DNA from 3 places in the Maridesulfovibrio sp. genome. Region 1 is predicted to be linked to each of the others. Evidence: predicted binding sites of a transcription regulator. Region 1 holds the regulator's gene; each other region holds the start of a gene.
The links. Region 1 encodes sigma-54, which starts transcription at its own class of promoters, with help from an activator protein. Its sites were predicted from a motif close to CTGGCACGGNNNNTGCTT; they were not measured.
Positions count from the first base shown of each region.

Region 1 (3,262 bases):
CAGCACCATAAAGAATATCTTACACGGCTGCATGTCCAGAGATTCAAAGTCAACCCCTGCGCTTGAGCGGCCGACGACAACAACAATCTCTTCAATGCTGTCCAATTTTCCGTGGGGGATGGCTATGCCATCCCCTATTCCTGTTGTTCCAAGTTTTTCACGATCATTGAGGACCTTGAGCGAGTTCTCCACATCAATATCGAGACCTGCGTCCTTGAGTGTAGAAACCATCTCTTCCAGAACTCCACCCTTATCAGTGGCCTGCAGTTCATAGACAACAAGATCCTTCGCCAGATTATCAGATATATTCATCAGTTAGTATCCCGGGTCAATTAAGCCGAAATCGCCGTTATTGCGACGGTAAATTACATTTATAGCTTCGTTATCCGCATTACGGAAAACGAGGAATTCATGGTCAAGGGTCTGCAGCTGTTCTGCTGCTTCATCAATAGTCATAGGCTTCGGAACAAAGGAGTCAGACTCCACAATTACAGGTTCCCTATACTCAGCCTCACCATAACTGAGGATGTCCATACGGGCGGGAGCACTATCCTTACGCCTGTGACTCCTCGTCTTTTCATTCGCACGACGAAGCTGAGATTCAAGCTTGTCCAGAACCATATCCACGGTAGAATACATGTCTTCGGACACTTCGTAAGCAGATACATGCAAATGGTCGGAAGTCAAAACAACTTCCGCAACATGCCTGAACTTATCCACTGACAGCTTAACCTGCATGTCAGTATTGTCAGGGTTGCTTACATACTTTACCAACTTGGAGAAACGGCTGTTTGCATATTCCTTAAGATGTTCGGATGCGTCGAAATTCTTAAAAGTAAATGCTACGTTCATAGAGAGCCTCCTTAGTAAAGGGTGAATATGCTTTAATTTCTCCGACTGCTAGAATACTTTTTTCCTCTTGGACGAGGAGAGTATTCCCATTGCAGTCCTATACTTGGCCACGGTCCTTCTTGCGATATTGACTTCCAGCTTCTCTTTGAGAATCTCAGCGATCTTCTCGTCACTGAGTGGTTTCTTTCCGTCTTCTTCACTGATCAATTTCTTGATCGTCGCCTTGACGGACTCGGAACCGACCTGAGATCCGTCATCCAGACCGAGAGCACTATTGAAAAAGAACTTTAGTTCATAAATTCCATGCGGAGTCGAAACATACTTATTTGTTGTGATCCGGCTCACAGTGGATTCATGCATTTCGATGTCTTCAGCCACCTCTTTAAGGATAAGCGGTTTAAGCTTGGTAACACCTTGAGCGAAAAACTCGCGCTGAAATCTCACTATGGATTCTAAAACCTTATACAAAGTACGCTGCCGCTGATACAGGCTCTTCATCAGCCATTGTGCGGAGCGCATCTTGTCTTGAAAATATTCCTTGTCGTCTCCCTTGGTTGATGCCAGCGTCTCCACATAAAATGCATTCATCTGCAGTTTGGGAAGACCATCTTCATTAAGCACGATGACAAAATCACCGTCATATTCATAAACATAAGCATCCGGGCTGACATAGAAAGAGTCTCCGCTTGAAAAACTTGCTCCGGGCAGAGGATCAAGCGTCTGCATCAGGTCAAGATAACTCTTCAAATCCTCCATGCTGAGCTTGAATTTACGTGCCAGCGGCTTATAGCGCTTCTTTTCAAGATCATCCAGATGATCCCGGACCAGTGAGACCAGAATAGGATCATCGTCAAGTTTCAAGGCCTCGAGCTGAATAAGCAGACATTCCTGCGGAGTCCGCGCAGCCACACCGACCGGATCGAAACGCTGGATGCGGTGAAGAACCTTTTCTACGTCTTCGATTTCAGCGTAACATGTTTCGCAGACATCTTCCAAGTCAATCCGTAAAAAACCACCAGAGCTTAAATTGCCTATAAGACACTCGCCGACAACTCGTTCTTCAGCAGTAAAATCAGAAAGACTCATCTGCCAATGAAGGTGTCCTTCAAGAGAAGCAGCCTTGGTCAGACGGGCTTCAAAGGAAGTACCCTCTTCATAAGACTCCGACTCACGAGAAGCGGACTGTTTGGAGGTGCTGGAAAATTCTCCGAGATAATTCTCCCACTCGGCCTCCTTGGAAATCTGAGCCTCTTCCGCCGTAGCGGTTCCTGCTTCAGCGTCAGCGGCATCGGTTCTTTCCGCCGCTTCAGCTTCTTCAAGGATAGGATTCTCCATCAGTTCCTGATGAACGGTATCCATCAGCTCTAGACGGGAAAGCTGCAACAACTTGATCGCCTGCTGCAACTGGGGAGTCATCACCAGCTGTTGCGTAAGCTTTAATTGTTGTCTTAGTTCCAATCCCATATATTCAGGCCACCTTGTAATATATTCTCAAATTCATTTCATTTCAGTCAGTTGCACACTGAAGCAATAAAAAAAATAATCTTTTATCCCCCAGCCTTGATTTAACTATGCCACATCCATTTGCAACATGCAACAAAGACCTCTGAATTATCTGATATTTATGGATTTTTTACACAAAATTTTTGCGCATGAAAAAAGTGTACCAATGTTCGGGCAGACTGTAAATCAACAAAGACTAAATTAATCAAACTTTGATAAAAAAAGCCGGAATTCATAAAAGAATCCCGGCTGATAAATCACATATTTCAGTAGCGCAGCTAAAGACTGAAACTGTCTCCAAGATATAATCTGCGCGCCTTGGTGTTTTTGACAATATTTTCCGGCGAGCCGTTAAGAATCACACGGCCTTCGTAGACAAGATAAGCCCGGTCACAGATTGATAAAGTTTCACGCACGTTATGATCCGAGATAAGAATTCCCAGCCCCATATCCTTCAGCGTGGAGATAATATCCTGAATATCAATGACTGCGATAGGATCGATCCCGGCAAAAGGCTCATCAAGCAGAATAAATTTAGGGTTGTTGATCATGGCCCGCGCAATTTCCAGACGACGCCGTTCACCACCGGAAAGATACATGGCCTTCTGGTCTGCCAAACGCAGAATCCCAAGCTGATCCAAGAGTTCATCCGCCCTCTTGGGCACTTCTTTACCTGACAGCCCGGTATGCTCGATGATGATCTCAAGGTTCTTGCGAACAGAAAGTTTTCTGAAAATTGAACTTTCCTGCGGCAGATAACTGAGCCCGAGACGAGCCCGCTCATGCAGAGGCAGACGGGTTATCTGCTGTTTATTGAAATAAACTTCCCCGGAAGTTGGCTTCACCACCCCCACAAGCATATAAAAAGTAGTGGTTTTACCTGCTCCATTAGGCCCGAGCAGCCCCA
Region 1 covers NZ_OY780933.1:3,557,442-3,560,703, forward strand. The annotation lists gene ACKU35_RS15920 (fructose PTS transporter subunit IIA) at 1-312, opposite strand, end outside; gene hpf (ribosome hibernation-promoting factor, HPF/YfiA family) at 316-852, opposite strand; gene rpoN (RNA polymerase factor sigma-54) at 901-2,316, opposite strand; gene lptB (LPS export ABC transporter ATP-binding protein) at 2,634-3,262, opposite strand, start outside.

Region 2 (3,262 bases), 1.2 Mb from region 1:
CGATGCAGGTCTGACCGGCATTTCCGTATCTGGAAAGAGTAGCAATCTTAACCGCTTCATCCAGATCAGCATCATCGAGCACAATGAAGGGATCACTGCCGCCAAGTTCCATTACGGATTTCTTAAGCCTTGCTCCTGCCGCGGAGGCGACTTTCTGTCCGGCAAATTCACTGCCGGTCAAACTGACTGCAAAAACTGATTCGTGATCCAGCACAGATTCAACCTGCCGCGCACCGATCAAAAGTGTACGGAAAATATTTTCAGGAAACCCAGCGTCCTTGAAAATTTCTTCTATTGCCAATGCGCATTGGGGGACATTGGAGGCATGTTTCAGGACGACGGCATTACCTGCCATAAGAGAAGGAGCTGCAATTCTAAGCACCTGCCAGAAAGGAAAATTCCAAGGCATTACTGTGAGCACCGTCCCCAGAGGCTCATAAGTAATATAGGCTTTGCGTCCAGCCCCCTCTACCGGGGTAGGAGCCAACATTTCTTCTCCCTTATCTGCATAATAGTCACAGACCAGGGCACATTTGTTGGCTTCCCCTTCTCCCTGCGAGATCGGCTTACCCATCTCCAATGCCATTAACTCAGTCAGTTTTGAGCTGCGACTGCGCAAAAGCTCTGCCGCTTTCTTCAACAGCCCGGCCCGTTCTGCAAAGGCTTTACCTTTCCAGATTAACCATTCACCGGCTACGTCATTCAGAATAGACTGAACTTTCTCATCAGAATAAGCTTCAAATGAAGCAGCCACTTCTCCTGTGGCCGGGTTGACGCTTTGAATACTCATTGAATGCTCCTTTTCACAATAACTCAAATTTGTTTAACAGTTTTCCGCCAGGGCTTCTTCAAGAATTGTCAGGCCCTTTTCAAGGGTAGTTTCATCAACCGTGAGCGGAACAAGAACCCGGAGCACATTGCCATAATTTCCACAGGCGAGCAGCAATAGTTTTTTCTTAAACACATCGCCTACAATTTTCTTGGCAATATCAGCGGCAGGGGTTTTATTTTCCCTGTCTGAAACAAGTTCAATGGCGATCATAGCACCAAGTCCGCGGACATCTCCTATAATCGGGTACTTTTCCTGCCATTCCAAAAAAGTATTTTTGAGCTTTTCACCGAGAACAACACCTTCCTCAAGCACACCATCGCTTTCAAGCGACTCAAGGGCTGCAAGGGCAGCGGCGCAAGAGACAGGGTTACCTCCGTAAGTTCCACCCAGACCGCCGGGATGTACGGCATCCATTATCTCTGTTTTACCAACCACAGCGGAAATAGGCATGCCGCCGCCAATACTTTTGGCCATGGTCATCAAATCCGGCTCTACTCCAAAATGCTCTATAGCACACATCTTTCCGGTACGTCCGCCACCGGACTGAATCTCATCAGCTATAAAAAAGATATCATTTTTAGCACATATTTCTTTGATTTTAGGGAAATATTCTGGGGGAGGAGTGAGAAAGCCTCCTTCACCGGCCACGGGTTCGGCTACCAGAGCAGCCAGATTTTCTGGGGCTGCGTTACCGATAAACCAGTGACTGAACTGATCAGCACAAAAAGTGTCACATGAAGGATATTCTTTACCGTAAGGACAACGGTAACAGTAAGGATACGGTATTCTGTAGACTTCAGGAGCGTAAGGTCCGAACTTGTATTTATAAGGTTTGACCTTGCTGGTCATACTCATGGTCAACAGGGTGCGTCCGTGAAAACCGCCCTCATAAACAACAATCCCGCTCTTGCCACTGGCCAGCCGTGCTATTTTTACCGCATTCTCCACAGCTTCAGCCCCACTATTCAGCAGGACTGCCTTTTTATCGGAATCGCCGGGGGAAATTTCAATCAGCTTTTCAGCCAAAGCTATATACGGCTCATACATGGCAATATGAAAACAGGAATGAACAAGCTTTTCCGCCTGTTCCTTGATAGCGGCAACGACCTTTTCATTACAATGGCCGACATTATTAACACCGATTCCGCCTACAAAATCAATGTACTCCTCACCTTCTACATCTGTGATTATTGAGTTTTCGGCACGCTCGGCAAAGATCGGTCCCAGATTTCCTACACCCTGAGGCACGGCCTTGTTTCTTCTTTTAAGCAGATCTTCTGAATTACTCATATGAATTACGTCCTTTTTTTATGTTTGCCTCAGATTAAGCATATTGCATGCCACCAGGAATAAAGACATAAAAACAACAACTTACACAAGCAGACGACCGTAAATAAGCTTAATTTGATTCACAAATGAATCGCAAAGAAGCAAAATTAAAAAAATTGCTGCTATGGTGATTCATTTATGAATCGAAGATCGCTGATAAATTTTTATTTGGGACAAAAAATAATCTGTAATTTGAGCTTAACCCAAGGACCACAATGAGAGAAGAAGTAAGATATGCAACACGCTCTTTGATTCATCAGTGAATCAAACTCTATTAACGACTGCTCAATCCGTGTTTTTTAAGCTTGCGAACAACAGTCGGCTGGCTGACTTTCAGGTAGCGGGCTATGTCTCTTGTTGTCGGGCAGACTTTTTGAGCCTCAATAAACATTTCCCTCTCTACTTTATCAAGAGCTTCAGCCAGAGAAAGCCCTGTAGTAGATAAAGGTTCCCCCTGATCTTTACCATGAAGATCCTGCATAAGGTAACTATCCAATAATTCTCCTTCTGCCACGGCCACGCCTTTTTTGATCAGGCTGTCCAGTTCTCTGATATTACCGGGAAAGGAATAGTTCTGCAGTATTCTCAAACTGGTGGGGGAAAGTGACTTGGATTTACCATACCGCTCATTATACTTGTTAAGAAATAAAGTCGCCAAAGCAAAAATATCTTCTACCCTGTCACGCAACGGCGGAATCGTCAGAGTAAAAACATTAAGGCGGTAAAAGAGATCTTTACGGAACAACCGCTCACTGACCTGCTTTTCCAGATCCTTGTTGGTGGCGGCAATAATTATACAATTGATCTTTTTCGGAATTGTTCCGCCAAGGGGAATAAATTCTTTTTCATCAATACATTTCAAAAGCTTGGCCTGTACCGCAAGGGGCATTTCGCCCACTTCATCAAGGAAGAAGGTACCACCATCGGCAAGCGCCAGCAGCCCGGCCTTGCCGCTTTCTCTGGCTCCGGTAAAAGCTCCTTTCTCATATCCGAATAACTCAGCTTCAAAAAGCTGCTCCGGTACAGCCGCGCAGTTAACTGCGAGAAACGGCCCCGCAGACCGTGGGCTGTGCTGATGCAGCAATTTAGCAAGCATGGATT
Region 2 covers NZ_OY780933.1:500,576-503,837, forward strand. The annotation lists gene ACKU35_RS02160 (NAD-dependent succinate-semialdehyde dehydrogenase) at 1-790, opposite strand, end outside; gene gabT (4-aminobutyrate--2-oxoglutarate transaminase) at 824-2,122, opposite strand; gene ACKU35_RS02170 (sigma 54-interacting transcriptional regulator) at 2,436-3,262, opposite strand, start outside.
Region 2: the regulator sigma-54 is predicted to act here: its motif matches at 2,159-2,176, upstream of gabT (4-aminobutyrate--2-oxoglutarate transaminase).

Region 3 (3,262 bases), 1.2 Mb from region 1:
TTCCGTCCTTCTCGGCAAAACTGGCTCCGGGCAGGACAACGTCGGCCAGCGCGGCTGTTTCAGTCAGAAAAAGATCCTGCACAACCAGAAAATCAACATGTCGCAGGCAGTGCTCCACGTGGGTAATATCCGGGTCACTGCGCATAGGATTTTCACCGAAAACAAAAAGTCCTTTGAGACGGTCCTGCTCAATGGCATGCAACATCTCGGGTAAGGTCAGCCCCGGCTCAGCAGGAATTTTAACTCCCCATCCGGATTCAAAAACCTCCCGGACAGCATCGTCAGTTACCGGACGATAAGCTGTCAACACATTGGGCAAGGCCCCCATATCGCACGAGCCCTGGACATTATTCTGACCGCGCAAGGGATTCACCCCGGTCTTCGGACGTCCGACATTTCCGGTGAGCAATGCAAGATTGGACACGGCAAGGACATTGTTGGTCCCGGTTGTGTGCTGGGTCACGCCCATGGTGTAGTAGAAAGATGCGTTGGCTGAACCGGCGATGATCCGGGCGGCCTTGCGGATATCTTCCGCAGGGACCTCGGCAATGGCGGCCACGCTTTCAGGATCAAAAGCCTGCAGTCCCTCACGGAACGCCTCGAAATCTTCAGTAGCTGCGCGCACAGATTCCAGATCGGCCAGCCCTTCATCCAGAATGACCCGGGCAATGGAGGACAACAGTGGAGTGTCAGTACCGGGGCGCAACCTGAGCCAGACATCTGCCTGACGCGCAAGGTCGATTTCCCTCGGATCGATGACCACCAGTCCGGCCCCGTTGCGTTTGGCCTCCATCATACCGATACCGATAATGGGATGGCACTCGGTAGTGTTAGTGCCTACGGCGCAGATACAATCTCCCCGGCCCATGTCCCACAACTCACGAATGGAGTTTGTCATGGAGCCGTTTCCCAATGACATGGCCAGCCCGGCCACAGTGGGAGCGTGTCAGAGACGTGCGCAATGGTCGACATTATTACTGCCGAGTCCTGCGCGAAAAAGCTTCTGGAAAAGATAATTTTCTTCGTTTGTGCAGCGGGCACTGCTGAATCCACCGACAGCCTCCGGTCCATATTCAGACGCGATAGAGCTTAAACGGGTTGCCACAAGACCAAGCGCTTCATCCCAGGAAGCGGGAACCAGCTCGCCGTTTTTACGCACCAACGGAGTGGTGATCCGGTCACAGTGCTGGACAAAATCAAAACCGAACCGCCCCTTGGAGCACAAAGCACCCTGATTGACCGAAGGCTCAGGACCGCCAGAAACACTGACGATGCGCCCGTTTTCAACTTCCAGAGAGAGTGAACAGCCGGTACCGCAGTAAGGACATGTTGTAATTGTACGTTGCATGCGCTTCACCTAGCACAAGACATGCCATAAACCAACAGATCCGTGAAAACTCCCATCGTACCTAAATAATTGAAAATAAAGTCAGACACATCGTGAAGAAAAACAAAAGGGCTGCGATTGCACACCCTTACTGCATGCAATTTTGCGCGCATTGCATGCAATGAAAATCATTCCCTACCACGGTGACTTTGCACAATATCTCCAAAGCCTTTGACACAACCAGAGCCTCACTCTTCATAAAAAAATATTCAGGGTAACAGGTTGGATATCAGCAGGCCGCTCTAATTAATTCAGCATGTTAACGAAGCAAATCCCAGAATGTACGCAAATTGTCCGCACGATTTTACTATTTTCTGCTCCAACAAATAAAGCCTCACAATGCGATAACACACTGCGAGGCTTAACTTTTACTATGGAGCCAACGATCGGAATTGAACCGACGGCCTGCTGGTTACGAATCAGCTGCTCTACCGACTGAGCTACGTTGGCTTGTTGTAGAGATGCCTTTTATATCAAGGACTAAACCCCGGTCAAGCCGAAAATTAATCTACTAAAAAATCCATAAGTGGCCATCACCGGACGCTTAAGACGTCCGGTGATGGCCGGAGGAACTTTAATATTCTTTAATTACGTATTCAAAAACGGATTAAACCAGTTTTTTAGCTGCATCCAGAGCTGCATTGTAGTCCGGTTCTTCTGTTACTTCGCTTACATACTGAACGTATTGTACGGTACCTGATTTATCAATTACGAAGACTGCACGGCTGAGCAGACGCAATTCCTTGATAAGCACGCCGTAAGCTTCGCCAAAAGACGAATTCATGTAATCTGAAAGGGTCTTAACGGCTTCAACGCCTGCTGCACCGCACCAGCGGGCCTGAGCGAAAGGCAGGTCCATGGACAGAGTCAGGATTTTAATATCATCACCAAGGTTTGCAGCTTCAGTATTGAACCGACGGGTTTCCATATCGCATACCGGGGTATCGAGAGAGGGAACAGCACTGACAATCAGTACATTTCCGGCAAAATCAGCCAAGGTTTTGGGAGCAAGTTCATTATCAGTTACGTTGAATTCAGGGGCCTTGTCGCCCACTTTGATTTCATTACCGAGAAGAGTCAGGGGATTGCCCTGAAAAGTAATTATTCCTGTTCTTTCATTCATGATTATACTCCGTTGGTTTAATTTTCACGTTCACCATAATTAACACAACAATCCATACCCTACAACAGGACTCTGCTTTTTATAACGCTAACAATACTGCCCGACCTACATCTAGGCGAAAATCTACACCGCATGTAAAACAACAGACAATGCCTTGAAACAAAATTCAACCTCAGCGCCTACGCTCAATCCTTCTTCCTCCACCGACCACGAGGTGACCAATGCGCACATCTGGGTTCCCCCGGCAGACTCACCTACAACTTCAGCTAGTACTTCGGTATGTTTCTGAGAAATAACTTTGGCCGGGACGCAGTTTCGGGAGCTTGTTCCGTGCTCTTTTAAGGGGCGCACAGCTACCAACGGGGCTTTTACTGTGGCCGATACGGACACTCCGGGCTCGAGGCCCAGTTTATAGAGACTTTCGAGTGTAATGACTGAGCTGATTATTAGTCCTTCGGCGGTTTCAAATTCCACATCAGCCAGAATCCCATCCCGCTTTACGGACCGGACATGGCCGATAAAAGTGTTCCGCGCACTGGATTTAAGGGAGTTCTCTTCGAGGGCCATGCGGCGGACGATATTGCTCACATCACACGCAGACCAATTCTGGTAGACTGCCGCAAGATCAGTTGATGAATGACCGAGCACCTTGCGCACGACTCCCAGCGGAACACCGTTACGCAACATTTCAACAGCCCTGGAACGGCGTAACACAGAGGGCGCACCCTTCTTCTTTTCCAGTCCGCACTCTG
Region 3 covers NZ_OY780933.1:534,044-537,305, forward strand. The annotation lists gene fdhF (formate dehydrogenase subunit alpha) at 1-1,348, opposite strand, end outside; tRNA gene ACKU35_RS02310 (tRNA-Thr) at 1,762-1,837, opposite strand; gene tpx (thiol peroxidase) at 1,995-2,510, opposite strand; gene ACKU35_RS02320 (TOBE domain-containing protein) at 2,634-3,262, opposite strand, start outside.
Region 3: the regulator sigma-54 is predicted to act here: its motif matches at 1,359-1,376, upstream of fdhF (formate dehydrogenase subunit alpha).